2 regions of the Lysobacter sp. Soil_C_15 genome follow, and region 1 is predicted to be linked to the other one. Evidence: riboswitches for the same ligand, from Rfam matches in the RefSeq annotation. Region 1 holds a riboswitch; the other holds the start of a gene.
The links. Region 1 has a riboswitch for glycine ahead of gcvP (aminomethyl-transferring glycine dehydrogenase). Riboswitches for the same ligand answer to the same signal wherever they lie in the genome.

Region 1 (11,003 bases):
ACGAAGCCCATCGCGTGCGCCTGGCCGACCTGGACCTGCTGCGCATGCCGAAAGTGCCCGACTGGCGCATCGCCGAGCACGCCGAGGCCTGGACCGAACGCGCGCGCCGCGACGACGGCCCCGCCGGCGTGACCCTGGGTTTCAGCAATCGCGAAGCGCCCTACGATTTCGGCCAGACCTGGGCCGGCCGGCAAAGCAAGGTGCGCCGGCTGTTCTGGCAGCTGCGCATCGACGACCGCTGGGAACGCATCGACGAGTTCGAATACGACCACCAGCTCGAGCTGTCGCTGGACTTCCGCGCCGTCGACCGCATCGCCATCGCTCCCGGCGACTGGTACGACGGCGACTTCGCCCGCAGCCTGATCGACGGCCCGTTCGCGCACGGCTACAGCGCCTTCGGCGACGAACGCAGCCAGGCGGTGTTCGGCGAAAAGGGCTTCTTCGGCCTGGTCAAGCGCTCGATGTACGTCGGCTACAAGCCCAGCTTCGCGATCCGCACCACCACCTCGACCTTCCGCCGCTTCGGCTATCCGTTCCAGGCCGCGACCGGCTTGCGCATCGGCCCCTTCACCTTCGAGGCGCAAGGCGGCAGCCGCGCCGCCGGCTGGCGCGCCGACGCGGCTACCCGCACCTTCACCGGCACGACGACTTCGGACGTGCCGATGATCATCGGGGTGGGGATCGGGGAACTGCCGAACGCTTGAGCCGGGAACGCAGCGGCCGGCGACGAGCAGCCGGAACAGCGAAGGCCAGCGCTCGTTCCCCGCCGTCTGCGAGGCGGCGCAGCCGCCGCCTCGTCGCTCGCCGTCAGCCGCGACCGAACACCCGCGGGCAATTGCTGCCCTCGCACTCGCCGGTGGCCTCGTGCAGCAGCACCGACTGGCCGAGGTCGCCGCGCGGCGGGTCGACGCCGACCGGCACGAACAGGATCGCCGCGGTGCTGCGGCCGAGTCCGGCCGGCAGTTCGAAGCTGCGCACCACGCGGAACCGCGGCACGCCGGCGAAACGGCGGTCGAAACGCTTGGCGGCCTCGCCGGAGCCGCGCCAGCCGCGCAAGTCCGGGTCGCTGGCCACGATCAAGGCGCCGCGCTGCCAGGGCTCGGCGAAACGCTCGACCGCGTTCGCCCCGCCCTCGTCCGCCGCGCGCAGGAATTCGCCGAGCGCGCGGCCGAAGGCGTTGCTGTTCGTGCCCTCGGCGGGGTCTTCGGCGGCGATCGCTCGGGCCAGTTCCGGCACGGCCGGCAGCGGCCGCCGCGACCGCTCCAGCAGCGCCGGCGGCAGCGACGAGCGACGTTGCTTCAACCCAGCGATCTCCGCCTGCGCGCGCACGATCTCGAAAAACGGCTGCGCCGCCGCGCCGCCGGCCGCATCGATGCGCGCGCGCACCTGGCGCGAGCCGCCGGCGTCGTCGCGCAGCTCGGCCTCGATCAACAAGGCGCCTCGCGCCAGTTCCGGCTGGCGATACAGCCAGGTCCAGGCCCAGCCGCGCCAGGCGCCGTCGTAGCGCGGGTCGGCGCGCAAGGCGCGCTCGAACATCGCCTGCGCGGCGTCGCGCTGGCGTCGCAAGCGCTCGCGCTTCAGCGAGCCGATTTCGCCCTCCGGCATCGGCGTCGACAACTCGCTCATGAAGGCGCGCAGGCGGCGGATGCCGAGTTCGCGCGCGGCCAGGCTGCTGTGCGGATCGGCATCGAGCGCGATGGTCAGTTCTCGCTCGATCGCGGCATCGGACTGCGGGCCTTCGCGCGGCCGTCCTTCGTCCTCGCCGATCAGACGCTGATACGCCGCCATCGCCGCTGCGTACTCGACCGCGTCCGTCGGCTGCGGCCGCTCGCGCGCCAACTGCGCCAGCATGGCCAATTGCTGGCGATAGAACGCGTCGCCGCGCGAGGCGTTGCGCGCCGCCGCTCGGATCAGGCGCGCGCTCTCGGCTTCGTAATCGGCCTGGCTCAGCCCGGGCGGCGGGTCGATCTCGATCGCCGGCGTCACTCCCGCCAGTTGCATCCGCGCCGTAGCCTCGCGCGATTGCGCCGCCTCCTGGCCGGCCTTGCGCTCGCGCTGCACGACCATGTAGCCGTGTCCGAGCAACAGTACGCCCAACACAGCGGTCGCGATCGCGGCGCGCGTGGCCAGTTCGCGGTCGCGGTCCTCGTAGGCGCGCCAGGCCACCGCCAACAGGCTCGGCACGCCCGCCAGCACCAGGCCGGCGCGGAACCAGCGGTCGCCGGCATTCGCCTGCGGCGGCGACAGCCACTGCCCGAACACCGTCATCGCCCACATCGGCAGCGACATCAGCCAGCCGGTGTAAGGGGCCAGCACCAGCACCACGAAAAACACCAGCACGCCGATCTTCAGCCAGGACAGCCACGAGGGACGCCAGCGCATGGGCAGGACGATGCGCATCATCGGGTCTTCAACAGCCGCGGCAGGGTCACCGCGAACACCCAGCACAGGACCAGGAACGCCGCGCCCAGCCCGGTCATCAGCATCGCATCGAGCCAGGCCTCCAAGGGCCTGTTGGCCGGATCGGGCTGCAAGGCCGCATATGCCCGGTGCAGGCCCTGAGCGATGAAGGCGAACAGGACCGGAAAAGCGACCGCGAGCATGCCGCGCGATTTCGTCGCCAGGCGCAGATTCGACCACCACGCCGGACGCGGCAACCGCGCCGGCGCCGCCGCAGGAGTCAACCGCGGCGGCGGCCGGCCCAGACGCGGCGCGCGCAGCCGCGCCGCGGCCGGTTGCGCCGCCGGCATGCGCGGCGGTTCCACCACCGGCCGCGGCTTGGCCTTGCGCGCGGTCTTGGCCAGCAGGTCCTGGCGCGCGCACGAGGCGCAGGCCTGGCCGGCGTAGTGTTGGTGTTCGCGCTCGCGCTTGCACACCACCAGCCGGCCGCTGGACGGACGCGCGTAATCGCGCAGCGCCGCGCTCCAGTCCGCCGCGCTGGGCCGCTCGCCGCCGTCGCCGAAGGCGCGATCGAACAGTTCGCGCAACTCGCGCGGCACGCTGGCGTGGGCGCTGACCGGGCTCGGCGCCATCAGCCGGTGCGCGCGCAGGCCGTAGGCGTAGTAGCGCTCGCGAATGCGGCTGGGAATATCGGTCGGCACTCGGTCCGCGCCGGGCTTGCCGGTGTAGGGATGCAGGCCGAAGTTGAGCAGTTGGAAGATCACCACCGCCAGGGCGAAACGGTCCTGCGCTTCCTCGCCGAGCGGATCCGGCCCGCGTTGCTGGAACTCGGGCGCCAGGTAATCGGGAGTGAATTGCGGCGCGGAGTAGCGCCGGCCGCGGCCCTGGATGCTGAAGCCGTCGCAATCGAGCAAGGCGATGTACAACGAGGCGCGATAGAAGCGCAGATTGACCGGCTTGAGGTCGACCACGTAATGGTGCTGCGCGTGCAGGGCCGCGAGCACCGCGGCGAGGTTGGCGGCCAGGGTGATCTTCGGCCCCAGGCCGACCGGCAACCCGGCCGCGCGCGCCTGGCGCTCCTGCAGCACCTGCTCCAGTTCGGAGGTCGATTGCACGTCCAGTGCCGGCATGGAAAAGCCGACGAAACCGCCGCGCTCGTCGCGCACCGCCGCGTCCGGCCAGGCGATCTGCACGTAGCGCTTGCCGCCTTCGAACTGGTCCGGCAACTGCGGGCGCAGCTCGAGCATGGCCTCGACCCGGTCGGTATAGCTCGGCGGATCGACCCGCTCGTGGTAGATCTTGGCCACGCGTTCGGGAAACTCGGGCAGCAGGTAGACGCTGCCCGCGCCGCCGCTCTTGATCAGCGCGCCCAGGCGGGTACGCCGGTCGCCGATGCGGACGCTGCTGCCGCTGGCCGGACTCTTGCTCACCGGCTCAAGCCCGCAGCGCGATCAACAGGGTCTTGTCGTCGGAGGTGATGCCGTGCGTCCGCGGATCGTCGAGCGTGCCGTGCAGGGCGCGGCTGCCGGCGGCTTCGTCGACCGTGCGCAGATAACGCTCGACCGGCTCCATGAACGGACGATACAGACCGGCATTGCCCTTCTGCATCGCGAACGGCATCGCCCCGTCGGACATCAGCGCCACCCGTTGCACCGGCTCGTCGACCGCGAGCACGCGCAGGCAGGCGCGCCAGGCTTCGCCGGTGACGAAGTAGGTTTCGTTGGCGTATTCGCCGTTGTGCGGCAGCGAGATCCGCGCCGGCGCGTCGGCCTGCGCCGGTTCGGCCACGCCGAGGCCGTCGCCGATGTGCACGAACCAACCGCGCTGCGCATCGCCGACGAAGGCGACCAGGGTCGCGGCGTAGCTCGACAAGGCCGCGCCGTCGCGCCCGGCGCGCGCGACCAGCGCCTCGCGCGCCAACCCGACCGCTTCGCCGGCGAAACCGGCGAAGGCCGCCTCGTCGGCCTGCAGCCAGTGCGGCTGCGCCGCCAGGCGTTCGCCCAGCGTCGCCACCACCGCATCGGCGATCAGCCGCGATCCGATGTCGCTGCGAGCGGCCGAACCGGCGCCGTCGCATACCGCCGCGACCAGACGTTCGCCGTCGACCCGGTACGCGAACGCGTCCTGGCACGGGATGTCCTTGTCGAGGTGGGATTTGCCGGTCGCCGACGCCGCATGTACCTGCCAGCCCATGACCCGGCGCCGCTCAGGTCGGCACCGCGGACCAGGTGTCGGTCGAAGGCAACTGGGCCTGTCCGCCCGGCCGCGACTGCGACACCACCTGCATGCTCGCGCTGAGCCACAGGAACAGTTCGCGGAACTGCAGCCCGTGCAGGCGCTTGACCCCGGCCAGGCCCTTGCTGCTGAACTGGCCCATGGCCTGTTCCTGCGAACCCTCGCCGACCGCGATCGGGAAGATCGCGACCTTGTTGGCCTGTTCGGCTTCGCGCGCGCGCTTGGCCGCCGCTTCCCAGGCGTCGGTCGGCGAACCGTCCGACATCAGGAACAGCCACGGCCGGGTGTAGGCGACGCCGGCCTGCTTGAAGCGCTGCTTCTCGTTCTCGATTTCGCTCAGCGCCAGTTCGACCGCGCGGCCGGTCGGCGTGGTGCCGTCGGCTTCCAGGGTCGGCGCGCTGAAATCCATCGCGTCGCACCAGTCGCCGACGACTTCGGCATGGTCGAAGCCGCCGTAGCGGATCACCAGCACGCGCACGCGCTTGGCCGCGATCACGTCGTCCTTGAGTTCGCGCTCGAGCAGCTTGAGTCCTTCGTTCAACTGCCCCACCGGCGCGCCGTTCATGCTGCCGGAACAGTCGAGCACCAGCACCAGCGGCGTGCGCTGTTCGGTGTTGTCGACCAGGGATACGTCGGGGATCGCCGTCTGCGTCATGGCATTCCTTTGCGATGGAGGAAAGCCCGAGTATAGCCGCGCCGCGCCCGGCCCGGTCCAGCGCCCGGCCTTGGCGCCCGCCGCGGCAAGGGCGGCGCAGCGAACGGCCGCCCCGGCCGGCCCCGGCCTAGAGCGAATCCTGCGGCTCGATCACCGGCGCGTCCTCCGGCACCCGCGCACAGCGGCCGCTGCGCGAGACCCAGGCTTCCCAGCACCAAAAGCCCCAGGCCGCGACGGTCAGCACCGAGGACACGATCGCCAGGACCACGGCGCTGCCGCTGACCAGCGGCGAAACCACCCCCGCCAACAGCGCGTTCACCACCAGGCCGCCGAAGGCCTGCAGCGACGAAGCCGAGCCGCGCTGATGCGGGTACATGTCGAGGATCGACAAGGTCACGATCGGGAACACCAGGGCGATGCCGAACGCCAGGATGCACATCGGCAGCACCGCCCACGGCACCTGCGGCGCCGGCGCCAGCAGGTTGTAGCCCAGGTTCACGGCGATGGCGAGCGCGCAGAAGCCGAAGCCGATGCCGACCAGGCGATCGCCGCTGATCTTGCCGGCGGCGCGGCCGGAGGCGAACGAGCCCAGCACCATGCCGCCGATGGTCGGCACGAAGAACCAGGCGAACTCGCGTTCGCTGAGCTTGAGGATGTCGAGCACGAACGCCGGCGCCGAGCCGATGTACAGGAACAGCGCGCCGAAATTGAACGCGCCGACCGCGGTCAGGCGCTGGAAACGCGGGTTGAGCCAGATCGCCACGTAGTCGCGCAGCAGCCGCTTGGGCTTGAGCGACAGCCGCGCCTGCGGCGGATGGGTCTCGGGCAGGCCGAGGGCGACCGCGATCCACAGCAGCACCGAGAACCCGACCAGGAACCAGAAGATCGCCGGCCAGTGCGCCCAGCCGAGGATCCAGCCGCCGATCACCGGCGCGATCGCCGGGGCGATGCCGAAGATCATCATCACCTGGCTCATCAGCCGCTGGGCGTCGTCGCCGTGCAGCAGGTCGCGGATCACCGCGCGGCCGACGATCAGCCCCACCCCCGCCGAAAGGCCTTGGATCGCGCGGAAGAACAACAACGTCGACAGTTGCTCCGACAAAGCGCACGCCACCGACGCCAGGGTGAACACCCCCAGCCCGCCGAGGATCACCTTGCGCCGGCCGATCGCGTCCGACAGCGGCCCATGCACCACGCTCATCAGCGCGTAGGCGATCAGGTACACGCTGATGGTCTGCTGCATCGCCAGCTTGTCGGCGCCCAGCTCGGCGCCCATCACCGGGAACGCGGGGAAGATGGTGTCGATCGAGAACGGGCCGAACATCGCCAGCCCGCCCAGCAACAGAGCCAGGCGGCGGATCGACAACGGCAGCGCCCGTGCGGGCGCCGAAGACTGGGAAGGTGCGCTCATCAGCTCGCGGCGTTGGATGCGTCGGTGTCGATCGGGACCTCGTCGGGCGGGCCCTTGAGCTCGACCAGATTGCCTTCGGGGTCGTACAGGTACTGCGAGGGGCCCTCGCCTTCGGCGCCGTAACGCGAACCGAAATCGCCGATGCGCGCGCCGTGGGCTTGCAGATGGGCGACGATGGCGGCGCGGTCGAACGGCTCGGCGCGCAGGCACAGGTGGTCCATGTTGCGGCCCTCGGCGCCGGCCGGCGCCCCGCCCATGCGGCCGAGCTTGCCGTTCACGTCGACCAGATCGATCAGCGACAGGCCGGCGCGCAGCTGGACCAGGCCGATCTCGTCCTGGCGCCGCTCCAGGCGGCAGCCGAGCACGTCGCAGTAGAAAGCCGCCATCGCCGCGGTGTCGCGCACCCGCAGGACCACGTGATCGAGGTGCAACAGACTGAACGGTCGCTCGGACATCGTCGGGCCTTATCGCATGAACGGGGCGTCAGCATACTCCCGCCCGGCCGGCGGCACGGGCGGCGGAGTTGTTTCGATTTGTCCGTAAGGCCGGCGCGGGCCGCCGCGGCGCAGCCCCGGCCCGCACGCCACTGACCGAGGCCGCTGACCGAGGCCGCGGCCGGCGCCACCCGGGGCTGCGGCCGCCGCCCCGGCCCCGTCCCCGCCGCGCTCGCCAGCGGCTATAATCGGCGGCTTGACACCCGCGGTGGGAGAAGCGGCCGGCCCCTGGCCCGTCGCTGCCGAAGGCGCAACGCCCGTAATCGCTCAGGCCCCATACCGCCGTCGGGTACAAAACTCTGGAGAGACCGACCGGCCCGCAGCGACACGCGGGACGGAACCGGCGCCGAAGGTGCACGAAGCGAGCGCGGACAGGAGCGGCCTTAGCGCCCCCCTCCCCCAAGCGGCCTGAGCCGCAGCGCGCTTCCAAACTCTCAGGCAAAAGGACAGAGGGGCGCCTCGCGTGCGGCACCGCACGCTGCCAACGGACGCCCCTGCCCATGAGCCACAACGCCACTTCCCTGCGCGATCTCGAGCACCACGACGCCTTCATCGAGCGCCATATCGGCCCCAACGACGCCGAGATCGGCCACATGCTCAAGCAGGTCGGCTACGACTCGCTCGAAGCGCTGACCGACGCCATCGTTCCCGGCTCGATCAAGTCGACCCAGCCGCTGGCCCTGCCGGCCGCGATCAGCGAAGTGGAGGCGCTGGCCAAGGTCCGCGCCATCGCCACCCGCAACCAGGTGTTCCGCAGCTTCATCGGCCAGGGCTATTACGGCACCCTGACCCCGAACGTGATCCTGCGCAACATCCTCGAGAACCCGGCCTGGTACACCGCCTACACGCCCTACCAGGCGGAAATCTCGCAGGGCCGGATGGAGGCGCTGATCAACTTCCAGACCATGGTCGCCGACCTGACCGGGATGGAGATCGCCAACGCCTCGCTGCTCGACGAAGGCACCGCCGCGGCCGAGGCCATGACCCTGGCCAAGCGTTCGGCCAAGTCCAAGTCGAACCTGTTCTTCGTCTCCAAGGACGTGCACCCGCAAACGCTGGAAGTGCTGAACACCCGCGCCGAAGCGATGGGCATCGAGCTGCAGGTCGGCGACGACAACGAAGCGCTCAACAGCGACAGCTTCGGCGTGCTGCTGCAATACCCCAACACCTACGGCCAGATCGGCGATCACAAGGCGCTGGCCGACGCCGTGCACGCGCGCGGCGGCCTGGTCGCGGTCGCGACCGACCTGCTCGCCCTGACCCTGATCGCCGCGCCCGGCGAATGGGGCGCCGACATCGTGGTCGGCAACAGCCAGCGCTTCGGCGTGCCGTTCGGCTTCGGCGGCCCGCACGCCGCCTTCATGGCCTGCCGCGACGCCTACAAGCGCTCGATGCCGGGCCGCCTGATCGGCGTCTCGGTCGACACCGAGGGCAAGCCGGCCTACCGCCTGACCCTGCAGACCCGCGAGCAGCACATCCGCCGCGAGAAGGCCACCTCCAACATCTGCACCGCGCAGGTGCTGCTGGCGGTGATGGCCTCGATGTACGCGGTCTACCACGGCCCCGAGGGCCTGACCCGGATCGCCCGCTGCGTCCACCGCCTGGCCGCGATCCTGGCCGCCGCGCTGCGCCAGGCCGGCCTGACCGTCGGCCCGGATTTCTTCGACACCCTGGACGTGGTCGGGGTCGACGCCGACGCCCTGCGCGCCAAGGCCACCGCGGCGCGGATCAACCTCAACTACTCCGGCGACCCGAACCGGGTCGGCATCAGCCTGGACGAGACCACCACCCGTGCCGAGGTCGTCCAACTGGCCGCGCTGTTCGGCGCCCGCATCGACGACATCGACGCGCTCGACGCCGCCACCGCCGACGCCCTGCCGGCCGGCCTGCGCCGCCGCAGCGCGTTCCTGCAGCACCCGGTGTTCAACACCCACCACAGCGAACACGAACTGCTGCGCTACATGCGCTCGCTGGCCGACAAGGACCTGGCGATGGATCGCACCATGATCCCGCTGGGCAGCTGCACGATGAAGCTCAACGCCACCGCCGAGATGATCCCGGTGACCTGGCCGGAGTTCGGCAACCTGCATCCGCTGGCGCCGGCCGACCAGGCGGTGGGCTACAAGCAGCTGATCGACGAGCTCGAGGCGATGCTGGTCGAATGCACCGGCTACGACGCGGTCAGCCTGCAGCCGAACTCCGGCGCGCAGGGCGAGTACGCCGGCCTGCTGGCGATCCGCGCCTACCACCGCTCGCGCGGCGAAGGCCATCGCGACATCTGCCTGATCCCGGATTCGGCCCACGGCACCAATCCGGCCTCGGCGCAGATGTGCGGCATGACCGTGGTGGTCACCAAGACCGACGCCAACGGCAACGTCGATGTCGACGACATCCGCCGCAACGCCGAGAAGTACAGCGACCGCCTGGCCGCGATCATGATGACCTACCCGTCCACGCACGGCGTGTTCGAGGAGGAAGTGGTCGAGATCTGCGAGATCATCCACAAGCACGGCGGCCAGGTGTACACCGACGGCGCCAACATGAACGCCCTGGTCGGCGTGGCCAAGCCGGGCAAGTGGGGTTCGGACGTCTCGCACCTGAACCTGCACAAGACCTTCTGCATCCCGCACGGCGGCGGCGGCCCGGGCGTCGGCCCCTGCGCGGTCAAGTCGCACCTGGCCCCGTTCCTGCCGCGCACCCTCGGCGGCGACGGCGCGGTCGGCATGGTCAGCGCGGCCAGCTACGGCTCGGCCTCGATCCTGCCGATCTCGTGGATGTACATCACCATGATGGGCGCTGCCGGCCTGCGCAAGGCGACCCAGGTCGCCCTGCTCAACGCCAACTACATCGCCAAGCGCCTGGCCCCGCACTACGAGACCCTGTACACCGGCCGCAACGACCTGGTCGCGCACGAGTGCATCCTCGACCTGCGCCCGATCAAGGACGCCACCGGCATCGGCGCCGAGGACGTGGCCAAGCGCCTGATCGACTTCGGCTTCCACGCCCCGACCCTGAGCTTCCCGGTCGCCGGCACGCTGATGGTCGAGCCGACCGAGAGCGAATCGCTGCACGAGCTGGACCGCTTCATCGACGCGATGATCCAGATCCGCGACGAAATCCGCGCGGTCGAGGAAGGCCGCCTGGACCGCGAGGACAACCCGCTCAAGCACGCCCCGCACACCGCCACCCAGGTCACCGCCAGCGAGTGGACCCGCGCCTACCCGCGCGAGCTGGCCGCGTTCCCGCTGCCCTCGCTGAAGCTGCAGAAGTACTGGCCGCCGGTGTCGCGCGTGGACAACGTCTACGGCGACAAGAACGTGATGTGCGCCTGCATCCCGGTGGATGCGTACAAGGAAGAGGAAACCGAGGCGTAAGCATCGGCAGCCATCTCGCTCGAACCGAAGGCCCCGCTCGCGCGGGGCCTCTTCGTACATGCGCCGCGCACGAACGGCTTCAGCGGCTCGTCAACGCGCCGGATCGACCCGCCGAACGCTTTCGATGACCGACCTCACATACTTCGCGCGGATGGCGGGATCGGACTGGATGCGCCAGGAAAGCGCCGCGGCCTCGTCGCCGAACCGCCGCCCCGCGCTGGCCGAAAAAACGAAGAAGGCCGGCTCGGAGTAACCGGGGAACTTTTTCAACCAGTCGATGCATTCCTCGACTTCGAACGGCTCGCCGAAGTCGGCCCAACGGATGTAACGCGACCAGAACCGGTAAGGCGCCGTTTCCGACACCCAGCCGGGCGGCTGTCGCAACATCGCCGACCGGCGTTCGCCGGCCCCGGCGACAAGCCGCCGATCCAGCC
Region 2 (11,003 bases), on a different contig from region 1:
CGCCGATTCCCAAGCTCGACCTGGGCGCCGAGTACATCTGGGGCCAGCGCGAGATCGAAACCGGCGACCGCGGCGAGATCAACCGTCTGCAGACCCACGTCAAGTACAGCTTCTGACGATCGCGCGGTCGCGGCCGGACCGGCCGCGACCGTTCGACGACGCGTCCGTTACGACCCCGGCGGGCCCTAGTCCGCTCCAATCCACTGTTCGGGGGAACAGCTCATGTCCAGCACCACCGCCAGCCTTCCGTCCCATGCGGCGCCGTTGACCAAGGGCCACCGCAAGGTCATTTTCGCCTCCAGCCTCGGCACCGTGTTCGAGTGGTACGACTTCTACCTGTACGGCTCGCTCGCCGTGATCATCGGCAAGCAGTTCTTCGGCGGCCTCAACGACACCAGCCAGTTCATCTTCGCCCTGCTGGCCTTCGCCGCCGGCTTCGCGGTGCGGCCGTTCGGCGCGCTGGTGTTCGGCCGGCTCGGCGACATGATCGGACGCAAGTACACCTTCCTGGTCACCATCGTGATCATGGGCCTGGCGACCTTCGTGGTCGGCATCCTGCCCAGCTACGCCACCCTGGGCATCGCCGCGCCGATCATCCTGATCACCCTGCGCCTGCTGCAGGGTCTGGCGCTGGGCGGCGAGTACGGCGGCGCGGCGACCTACGTCGCCGAGCATGCGCCCAACGGCAAGCGCGGCCTGTACACCAGCTTCATCCAGACCACCGCGACCCTGGGTTTGTTCCTGTCGCTGCTGGTGATCTGGGGCTGCCGCAACTACCTGGGCAAGGAAAGCTTCGAAGCCTGGGGCTGGCGCATCCCGTTCCTGTTCTCGGTGCTGCTGCTCGGCGTGTCGGTGTGGATCCGCATGCAGCTGGCCGAATCGCCGCTGTTCCAGCAGATGAAGGCCGAGGGCAAGACCTCCAAGGCGCCGATCACCGAGAGCTTCTTCTCCAAGAACGGCAAGATCGCCCTGCTGGCCCTGCTCGGCGCCACCGCCGGCCAGGCGGTGGTGTGGTACGGCGGACAGTTCTATTCGCTGTTCTTCCTGACCAAGACCCTCGGCATGGATCCGAACCAGGCCGACATCTACATCGCCATCGCCCTGGCCCTGGCCACCGGCGGATTCATCTTCTTCGGCTGGCTCTCGGACAAGATCGGGCGCAAGAAGATCGTGCTGGCCGGTTGCCTGATCGCGGTGCTGACCTACTTCCCGGTGTTCAAGGCGCTGACCCATAACGTCAACCCGGCCCTGGAAGCCGCGGTGACCGCGTCGCCGGTCGTGGTCACCGCCGATCCGGACCGCTGCGCGTTCCAGTTCGACCCGGTCGGCAAGGCGACCTTCAAGCAGTCCTGCGACATCATCAAGTCGGCGCTGGCCAAGAAGGGCATTCCCTACAAGAACGCGCCCGGCGCGGCCGGCAGCGTGGCCACGGTCAGCATCGGCGGCACCGCCCTGACCAGCTTCGAGGGCGAGTCGCTGAGCAAGGACGAGTTCAAAGCCCAGTCCGACGCGTTCGGCAAGCAGCTCGGCGATGCGCTCAAGGCTGCCGGCTACCCGGCTTCGGCCGACCCGGCGCAGATCAACACGCCGATGGTGATCGTGCTGCTGACCTTCCTGGTGCTGCTGGTGACCATGGTCTATGGCCCGATCGCGGCCTGGCTGGTCGAACTGTTCCCGACCCGGATCCGCTACACCTCGATGTCGCTGCCCTACCACATCGGCAACGGCTGGTTCGGCGGCTTCCTGCCGTTCACCGCCTTCGCCATCGTCGCCGCCACCGGCAATATCTACAGCGGCCTGTGGTATCCGATCGTGGTCGCGGCGATGACCGTGGTGATCGGCGCGTTGTTCCTGCCGGAAACCAAGGATCGCGATATCACGCTCTGAGCCCGCTGCCCGGGTTGCGCTGCACGAGCAAGAACGCCGGCCTTGGGCCGGCGTTCTTGCTTGCGGCGGGACTCGGGACTCGGGACTCGGGACTCGGGACTCGGGACTCGGGACTCGGGACTCGTAGTCAGTATGAAAAGCGCTGCTTCGGAGTGTCCATAGCCACTGTTGGCTCGGTGGGTTCGCTTGCAGCGTCCAGGCCAAAACCGCGAAGCGACTCGTTGCTTCCCGCCGCGGCCCGGCACAGCCTTTCGAGTCCCGAGTCCCCAGCCCCGAGTCCCGACCCCGCTCAGGAATGAACGAACTTCGGCATCTCCCATTCGTAGCGAATCGCCAGCAGGCGCGCGGCGAATCCGCCGCCGAGGCAGATCGGCACGGCGGCGTTCTCGGCCACGCCCAGCCGCAACAGCAGCAGATAGGCCACGCCGGTCAGCAGCGCGATCACCGCATACAGCTCGCGCTGGAACACCAGCGGAATCTCGTTGCACAGCACGTCGCGCAACACCCCGCCGAAGGCGCCGGTGAGCATGCCGGCGATCACCACGATCGCCGGCGCGTGGCCGGCCTCGCGCGCGATCGCGCAGCCGATCAGGGTGAAGGCGATCAGTCCCAACGCGTCCAGCCACAGGAAGGCGCGGCGCAGGCGCTGCAGGCGCTTGGCCAGGAAGGTCGCAGCCAGGGCCGCGCCGACGGTGTAGGCCAGATACTCGGGATGGCGCACCCAGCCCAGCGGATAGTGGCCGAGCACGATGTCGCGCAGCGAGCCGCCGCCGAGCGCGGTCACGCAGGCGATGGTGACCACGCCGAACAGGTCCATGCGCCGCTTGCCCGCGGCGAGCGCGCCGGTCATGGCTTCGGCGCTGATGGCGATGAGGTAGATCAGGGACAACAACACGGGCGGTGCTCCGGCGCAGGACGGGAGAGCCGCGGCCGGGAAGCGAAGCGCCGGAGTGCGCGGCCACCGCGGCGCGGATCGTCGCCGCGCGAGTGCGTGGCGACGGCGTGCGGCGGGCGACGCGCGCGACGGCGGCGCGGACTCGCGTCGCGCGCACGCCTGGGCTGTCTTCGCGACCGAAGCCGCGGTGCCGCTCCCGCTGTCCTTTTACCTGAGAGTTTGCGCGGACCTTGCGGCCGCTTGCCCCTTCGGTGGGCCGCTGCGCGGCCTCTCTCCAGATCGGCGATGTCGTGGCAGTGTTCCGGCCGGAGGCCGAGCCTGAGCGATTATGGGAGCCTGCGCCTTCGGCGGGCGCGGCCGCGGGCCGGCGCCACTCTTCTGCAACGGCCGGCATGGTAACACCCCGGCGCGCGGAGCATGGCCGCCTTCGGCGCGCTGCGCCGCGATCGGCCGCCTCACGGTCGCGGCTCGCGACCGGAGGAAACTCCCGCGGGACGCCGCTCCCATCCCTTGGCACGCGGGGATTCATGCGCCTGTAGGAACGGCGTAAGCCGCGACCGCTGCCTCGCAGCGACGACGCCACCGGCCGCCCCGCGTCGCGGCGTATGACCGGAGGAAATCCCCGTGGGACCCCGCTCCTACAAAAACGGCTCCGCTTCAAAGGGTAGCAGCGGCGCGAGCCGCGACCGCACGACCGCCGCTACGCCGTCACCGGCCTGACCCGCGCGCCCCGGCGGCCTCGCGCTCGGCCGACAGCGCTTCGACCATCGCCTGCTCCAGCGAACGCTGCGGGTCGGCGCGGATCGCGGCCAGCTCCGGCGCCGGCCAGTCGCGACGCAGGCGGCCGTCGACCAGCAACAGGGCGCGATCGATGAAGCGCTCGGCGACGTCGATCGAATGGGTGGCCAGCAACACCGTGGTGCCGCGCTCGTGGGCGAGCTGTTGCAGATGGCGCTTGAGCGCATAGGCGCTGAGCGGGTCCAGGCCGTTGAGCGGCTCGTCCAGCACCAGCAGCGGCGGCTCGCCGAGCAGGCCGAGCGCGATCGCCAGCTTCTGCCGGGTGCCCAGCGAATACTGGCCCACCCGCCGGTCCAGCATCGGCCCCAGGTTGAGCCACTCGGCCAGGGCCAGGGTCGGCGCCGGCACCTCGCCCAGGCCGCGCGTGCCGGCGAACAGGCGCAGGCACTCGCGCCCGCTCAGCAGCGGCGGCAGCCGCGCCGGATCGACCGCGAAACCGAGCAGGCCGCGCGCCGCCACCGGCGCGCGCGCCAGGTCGTGGCCGCCGATCCGCACTCGCCCCGCGCTCGGCCGCTGCAGGCCGGCCAGGCAGTGCAGCAGGGTGGTCTTGCCGGAACCGTTCGGCCCGATCAGGGCGGCGAATTCGCCGCGGCGCAGGACCAGGTCGATGCCGTGCAGCACTGCGTGTTCGTCGTAGCGATGCTGCAGCCCATCCAGTTGCAGCATCGCCTCGTCCGCCGTCGCCGCGGCCGGATCGCGCATCGACGCGTCGCCGGGGGTGGAGGGCGGCCGGCTCACGGGCCCGCCTGCGCGCCGCGCCGGCGCCAGGCCGGCAGCAAGGGCAGCGCCGTCAGCGCCAGCACGCCCCATAACAGCGGCAGCGCGCGCCAGTTCAACGAGAGCAGCAGCGCGCCGCCGCCGGCGCAGGCCGCCGCGCAGGCGTAGGCGAAGGCCGGATAGCGCCAGGCCGCGCGCGCCAGCGCATCGGCCGGCCGCGGCGTGGCCGCGAGCAACTCATCGGCCGCGCGCGCCGCGACCGCGCAGGCCTGCGCCACCAGGCTGAACCAGGCCAAGGCCACCGCGATCGCCAGCACCCCGGCGCCGGTCGCCAGACCGGTGCCGCCCGGCATCGCCAGCAGCACCGCGCCGATCATCCAGGCCCGGCCGCCGCGGCGCCAACGCAGCAAAGCTTCGCGCCGCTGCCAGTCGCTGACATGCGGCAGGCGCGCGTCGTCGAGCCAGGCGAGGCCGAACAGCGGTTGGCGCGCGCCTTCGCGCACGCGCCGCGTCGGCTGGCGGCGATGGCGCAAACTCGACACCAGACCCAGCACGACCCCGGCGGCGACGCTGCCGGCGACGATCAGGCTGGCGCTGCGCCAGGCCGCCGCCTCGCCGCCGCAGCCGCGCAGGGTCAGCGCGGCCAGCAAGGCCGCGGCGGCCGCACCGAGCGCGGCCAGTACGATCAGGGTCCAGGTGCCGCGGCGCGGGTCGATCGGCGCCGCCGCCCACCAGCCCAGGCGCAGATGCTCGTCCAGCGCGACCAGCCGGCCGCGCGCGGCGGCATGCCCCAGCGCCAGCGCGATCAGCGCGAACGGCAGAGGCAGTTGTGCGACCAGCCGCGGCACCGCCGCCGCCAGGGCGGCGCCTTGTTCGCCGGACGCGCGCAACAGCCAGGGGGTCGCCAACGCCAGGGCCGCGGCGCGCGCCGCGCGGCCATGCCACCAGGCGTCGCCGCGCACGGCGTTGAGGCGGGCTTCGGCGAACCAGGGGTGCAGCCAGGCGGGCATCGGCGCGGTTTCCGTACGCGGTCGGCAACGCGCGACCGCAGCTGCAGACTCTAACCGCGCCGGCGCTTCAGCGCTCTCCGGCCTGGCAGCGGCGCAGCAACGCCGGCTCCAGGCCGATCGCATCGGTCCAACGCTCCAGTCCGGCCCAGGCGCGCTCCAGTGCGGCGATCGTCGCCGCTTCGTCGCGGAAATCGCCGCGCACCACCTGGGCGAACAGCTCCGCGGTGCCGTCCGGCCCGCCCAGGTCGATGGCCTCGTCGAACAGGCTGCCCGCGGACACGTAGACATGGCGCTCGGCCAGCCCGATCAGGCAGGCCAGATGCTCGGCGAAACGGCCGGCGAGCAGGGCCAGCGGCGGCCGGCCATGGCGGTTGCGCAGCTTGCCGATCAGCTCGTACAACTCGCCGACCACCAGTTCGGCCATGGCCCGGTCGACCGCGGCGTCGTCGGGGTGGGCGGCGAGCGAGCGCAGGCTCTCGACCAGGGCGCCGTGGTCGGGCGCGATCCACAGCGCTCGCGCATGCACGAACTGGCCGTGGCTGATCGGCCAGGACTCGTCGACCTCGCGCGCGTAGGCCTCGATCGCGCTGCGCGACATCAGGTTGACCTCGGCCTTGCCGCGGCCGTGCACCCATTCCAGCGATTCGTCGTAGTCCTCGCCATGAGCCTCGTCGTCGAGCACCGCCCACAGTTCGATATCGGAGTAAGGACCGTCGCCGTCGCGCGCGGTCGAACCGTACAGCGCGACCGCGAGCAGGCGTTCGCCATGGCGGCGGCGCAGAGCGGCGACGATCCCGTCGACCAGGCCGCGGCGTTGCTCGGGGGTGACCGATTGGGGGCCGGCGAACAGAGTTTCGAGTTCGCCGCAAGGCAATAGGTAATTCGTCATCGCGCCTAGATAGCACCGCGAGCGCGCGAGTGGCAATGACGCAATCCGCGCACTGCGATGCACGGCGGAGTATCGATGGCGCAGTGCGGCGCGCGGCTACTGCGGCGGCGCGGCGAGTTCGCGCGCGTCCAGGCTGCCGTCGCGGTTGCGGTCCTGCTTGGCGAAGCGCTCGGCCAGGGTGCGCCGGTGCTGTTCGCGGCTGAGCGGCTGGCCGCCGCCGTGCGCGCGCGCCGGCTGTTCGGCGGCGTCGAGCTGGCCGTCGCGGTTGGCGTCCATCGCGTCGAAGGCGTAGCTGAGCCAGTCCTGATACTCGAGCAGCGAGATCTTGCCGTCGCCGTCGCCGTCCATGCGCGACAGATAGTCGCCGGTCGAGGCGACCTGGGCCGAAGCCAGGACGGGAAGGCAGAGCGCGATTGCGAACAGTCGCCGGAACATGCGCCTACGCGTAACGGGGGAGATGGCGCGAAGCCTGCAGGCTGGACGGCGCCCAGGCAAGCCCCGGCCGCTCGCGGGCGGACGAACTCCGCCGCGGCCGGCCCCTCGCCGGCCGCGGCGGGACGATCCCTCAAGCCGTCATTCCGGCACGCAGCAGAAAGCGTAGCCGCCGCCGTAGTCGCAGCCCGGCCACGGGTTGCAGCCTTCGGCCAGGCGGTTGTCGGCCTGGGCGAAGCTGAAGCCGGTCGACAGGGCGAACAGCGCCATCAGCGCAACGGACTTGGCGCGGCGGGTCTTGAACAGTTTCATGCTCTCTCTCCTCGATGGATACGTATGGGATCGGTTGGTACGCAAACGAATGCGGCAACGCTACGCCGGCTTCAACGGTCGTCGACGCAGCAGCCATGGACGTCGCCGCCGAACAGGCAACCCGCGCGCGGCGAGCAGCCTTCCGCGTAAGGCCCGTCGGCCTGGGCGGCGCCGAAGCCGATCGAAGCGGCGAACAACGCCGCCAACAGCACTTTCTTCAACCGCGAATTGCCAACAGCCTTCATGCCTGAGCTCTCCTGTGCGCGGTGGGAGCGCGACCGCCGGTCCCTGGCGTGCGGCGCGTTCGTGGGTGGCTTCCTTCCCTGGCCGACGATGCGCCGCGCCGGCGCACGGAACGTCGGCACGGCTGCTGGGATTCGAAACGCTGGCGCTGCGCCGGACGCGCAAGGCCGGCGCGGACCGTTCCGGAGCGGAACGGCGGCACTTCCCCTGTGCGGCGGACGGCGTTGCCGTCGCGACGAATCCATTCGCGGCGACGCTACACCGCGCCGCGCCGGCGAAACCGGCTCGCCGTCGCGGTATGCCGAACTCGCGCCGCGCATCGCGCATGCGCCGCCGCACGGACGCAGGGCAACAAAAAACCCGCGCATCGCTGCGCGGGTTCGTGGCGTCCGCCGGTTGCGCCCGGACGGGCGCGGCTCAGCTGGCGCGGTCAGCTGCGGGCCGGCGCCAGCGCATAGCCCTTCATGCGCTCGGAGAACGCCTGCAGCGCATGGATGCCGCTGGCTTCCGCCTCCACGCACCAGGCGTGCAGCTTGGCCAGGGTCGCCTGGGCATCGTGCGAACGATCGTCGAGCACCTGCGCCAGGCGCTGGCGGAAGTCGGCCACGGTCGCCATGCGCGGGCGCTCGGCGACCCAGTTCTGCAGGCGCGTGCGGGCGCCGTCGTCGAGCCAGCGGCCGCCGTCGGCCAGGCCCTTGCGCAGGCGCCGCGGCAACGCGCGCATGCGGTCGCCGGCGTGGCCGGCTTCTTCGCGCAGCGCCGGCAAAGTGACGTTTCGGTAGTAGTCGGTCATGGCCTGGAAGCGGATCGCCAGCAGCGCCTTGAGGGTCTCGCCGTCGGGCATGGCGATGTTCGGGCGCACGTCCAGAGTCGGCGCCACCCGCAGCACCTTGGCCAGGCGCAGCGCCTGCAGGCCGCGGATCGCGGTCCAGCCGATGTCGAACTCCCACTTGCGCAGGGCGAACTTGGCCGAACTCGGGAAGGCGTGGTGGTTGTTGTGCAGTTCCTCGCCGCCGATCCAGAAACCCCACGGGGTCAGGTTGGTCGCGGTGTCGGTGGTCTCGAAGTTGCGATAGCCCCACCAGTGGCCGAGGCCGTTGACCACGCCCGCGGCCCAGAACGGAATCCACAGCATCTGCAGCGCCCAGATCGCCACGCCGGCGAAGCCGAACAGGACGAAGCTGATCAGCAGCAGCAACACCGGCCCCATCGTGGCGTGCGGGGTGTAGAGCTTGCGTTCGATCCAGTCGTCCGGGCAGCCCTTGCCGTACTTCTCGATGTCCTCGCGCTCGCCGCGCGCTTCGCGGTAGAGCTCGACGCCGCGCCACATCACCGTGTCGATGCCCTTGAACTGCGGGCTGTGCGGGTCTTCCTCGGTCTCGCACTTGGCGTGGTGCTTGCGATGGATCGCCGCCCACTCCTTGGTGATCATCGAGGTCGTCAGCCAGGTCCAGAACCGGAACAGGTGGGCGAGCGCGGGATGGAAATCGACCGAGCGGTGCGCCATCGAGCGGTGCAGGTACAGCGTCACCGACATGATGGTGAGCTGGGTCACCACCAGGAAATACGCGACGAGCTCCCAGAGGCCGGCCTGGGCCAGGCCGCCGGCAAGGAAGTCGATCAGGGAAGCGGGCATACGGACTCCGGAAAACCACAAACGAAACCGGCCGAAACGGGCCGGTCCTGCGCCGGATGATGCCACCCGGGGCCGACCGTTCGCGCCGGTACGGCTCGGCACTGTGATGGGGTCGTTCATTCCGACGCGCAAGCGCGGCCGCAGCGGCAAAACCGCGCCGATTCAGCTGTCGCGCTCGGCTGTCGCGTTCAGGTTTGTGTTCGCCGGCGCCAAACCGTCCGCGCGGCGACGGCCGCCGTATTCAGTCGGCGCTGTCCGGGTCGATGCCGCCGCGCGAGCGCGTCAGTTCGCCGCGGGCGAAGGCGCGCAACGCGAGCCGGTCGGGCTTGGCGAACGGCGACCCCTTGCCGCAGTGATCCAGCAACAGGTTCAGGTCCTGCGCCTCGCCCAGGCGCTCGGTCCGATGGCGGTCGAACGCGGGCGCGTCCTCGCCCAGCCCGGCCGCCTGCAATGCGCGCTGCTGCTGCGACAGCCGGCGCGCGCGCCGGCGCCATTCGTGCCAGTCCTCGTCGCTGCCGCGGCGGGCGCGTTGGCGGGCGCGCTCGACCCGATGCAGGCTCAGCGCCACCGCCTCGCGCCATTGTTCGGCCGCCAGCGTCTCCCACGGCAGCGCGCGCAGCGCCGCGCGCAGCACCCGCAGCAGACTGCGGCGGGCGGCGAGGTCCGGGTCTTCGGTGCGGACCGTGCGCGCGGCCGCCGCCCGCGCCGCAGCCGCGCGCCGCTGGGCGCGCCGCAACAGGGCGCGGTGGGCGTCGTCGCCGGGCGCGCGCAGCAGGCGCTCGAGGGTTTCCACCAGGGCCTGCGCATCGCGCAAGGCCGACAGGTCGCGGTTGGCGTCGCGCAGGCCGCGATCGATCCAGGCCGCGCCCGGCCCCAGCGCAGCGCCGCCCAGGGCCAGGGTCGCGCGCACCCGGCGCAGGCCCTTGCGGGCCAAATGCACGCCGCGGTGCAGGCGGCTGCCGCGCCAGCCCAGGGCGTCGATGGCCGCCTCGAGCTCGCGCGAGGCGAAGGCGCGCAGGCGTCGGCCCGGCGGGCGCCCGGCTTCGGCGTCGGCTGGCTCGTCGGCGGCGTTGGCTGGCGTTGGTTTTTTCGACATGCCGCTTCCTTCCGCTAGCGCGGCCGCATCGGCAACGACGCACGGCCCACGCCGATAGTACGCTTGCGCCATGCCCGAATTGCCCGAAGTCGAAACCACCCGGCGCGGCCTGGCCCCGCACCTGGAGGGCCGCCACGTCGTCACCGCGATCCTGCGCCGGCCGAACCTGCGCTGGCCGATCCCGGCCGACATCGAAACCACCCTGCCCGGCCAGCGCATCGACGCGGTGCGCCGCCGCGCCAAGTACCTGCTGCTGGATACCCAGGCCGGCAGCGCGCTGCTGCACCTGGGCATGTCCGGCAGCCTGCGGGTATTGCCCGCGGACACGCCGGTGCGCGACCACGACCACGTCGACCTGCTGCTCGACGACGACCGCGTGCTGCGCTTCAACGACCCGCGCCGGTTCGGCTGCCTGCTGTGGCAGGCGCCGGGCGACACCCACGAACTGCTGCAGGGCCTGGGCCCGGAACCGCTGTCGGACGACTTCGACGGCGACTACCTGTTCGAGCTCAGCCGCGGCCGCCGCGCCCCGGTCAAGACCTTCCTGATGGACCAGCGGGTGGTGGTCGGGGTCGGCAACATCTACGCCGCCGAAGCCCTGTTCGCCGCCGGAGTGTCGCCGCTGCGCGCCGCCGGCAAGGTCTCGCGCGAGCGCTACGGCGAGCTGGCCGGCGCGATCAAGACCATCCTCGGCTACGCCATCCAGCGCGGCGGCACCACCCTGCGCGACTTCATCAGCCCCGACGGCGCGCCCGGCTATTTCGAACAGGAACTGGCCGCCTACGGCCGCGGCGGCGGGCCCTGCCCGCGCTGCGGACGGCCGCTCAAGCAGGCCGCGATCGGCCAGCGCACCACGGTCTGGTGCGGGCATTGTCAGCGGTGAAGCCGGGATGGGGGATGGGGGATCGGCGAAATCGCCCGTGACGTGGGAACGGGGCAAAAGCGGCCATATCGAGGGTCGATACCGCAGGGTGCCGGCGGTCGCTACCAAGTAAAACTGAACGCGCTATAGTCTTGCCCCAGTCGAGGGGCGATATGGCCGATAGCGCAGACATCACCATCCTGCTGGATGCGGCCCGCGAGGGCGA

Region 2: it holds a riboswitch for glycine, as region 1 does, so the genes downstream of both, AC3A57_RS03250 (trimeric intracellular cation channel family protein) here and gcvP (aminomethyl-transferring glycine dehydrogenase) in region 1, are expected to answer to the same signal.

The regions. Positions count from the first base shown of each region.
Region 1 is NZ_JBDGIR010000004.1:145,810-156,812, forward strand. It holds gene AC3A57_RS11055 (hypothetical protein) at 1-704, shown strand, start outside; gene AC3A57_RS11060 (hypothetical protein) at 808-2,403, opposite strand; gene AC3A57_RS11065 (hypothetical protein) at 2,400-3,830, opposite strand; gene AC3A57_RS11070 (PP2C family serine/threonine-protein phosphatase) at 3,835-4,593, opposite strand; gene AC3A57_RS11075 (vWA domain-containing protein) at 4,607-5,290, opposite strand; gene AC3A57_RS11080 (multidrug effflux MFS transporter) at 5,418-6,701, opposite strand; gene AC3A57_RS11085 (VOC family protein) at 6,701-7,156, opposite strand; glycine riboswitch at 7,395-7,487, shown strand; gene gcvP (aminomethyl-transferring glycine dehydrogenase) at 7,696-10,569, shown strand; gene AC3A57_RS11095 (hypothetical protein) at 10,660-11,003, opposite strand, start outside.
Region 2 is NZ_JBDGIR010000001.1:761,978-772,980, forward strand. It holds gene AC3A57_RS03240 (DcaP family trimeric outer membrane transporter) at 1-116, shown strand, start outside; gene AC3A57_RS03245 (MFS transporter) at 223-1,887, shown strand; gene AC3A57_RS03250 (trimeric intracellular cation channel family protein) at 2,177-2,782, opposite strand; glycine riboswitch at 2,974-3,070, opposite strand; gene AC3A57_RS03255 (ABC transporter ATP-binding protein) at 3,491-4,318, opposite strand; gene AC3A57_RS03260 (hypothetical protein) at 4,315-5,307, opposite strand; gene AC3A57_RS03265 (kanamycin nucleotidyltransferase C-terminal domain-containing protein) at 5,375-6,196, opposite strand; gene AC3A57_RS03270 (EF-hand domain-containing protein) at 6,293-6,631, opposite strand; gene AC3A57_RS03275 (hypothetical protein) at 6,770-6,940, opposite strand; gene AC3A57_RS03280 (hypothetical protein) at 7,012-7,185, opposite strand; gene AC3A57_RS03285 (DesA family fatty acid desaturase) at 7,614-8,819, opposite strand; gene AC3A57_RS03290 (CHAD domain-containing protein) at 9,061-9,915, opposite strand; gene mutM (bifunctional DNA-formamidopyrimidine glycosylase/DNA-(apurinic or apyrimidinic site) lyase) at 9,986-10,798, shown strand; gene AC3A57_RS03300 (ECF-type sigma factor) at 10,951-11,003, shown strand, end outside.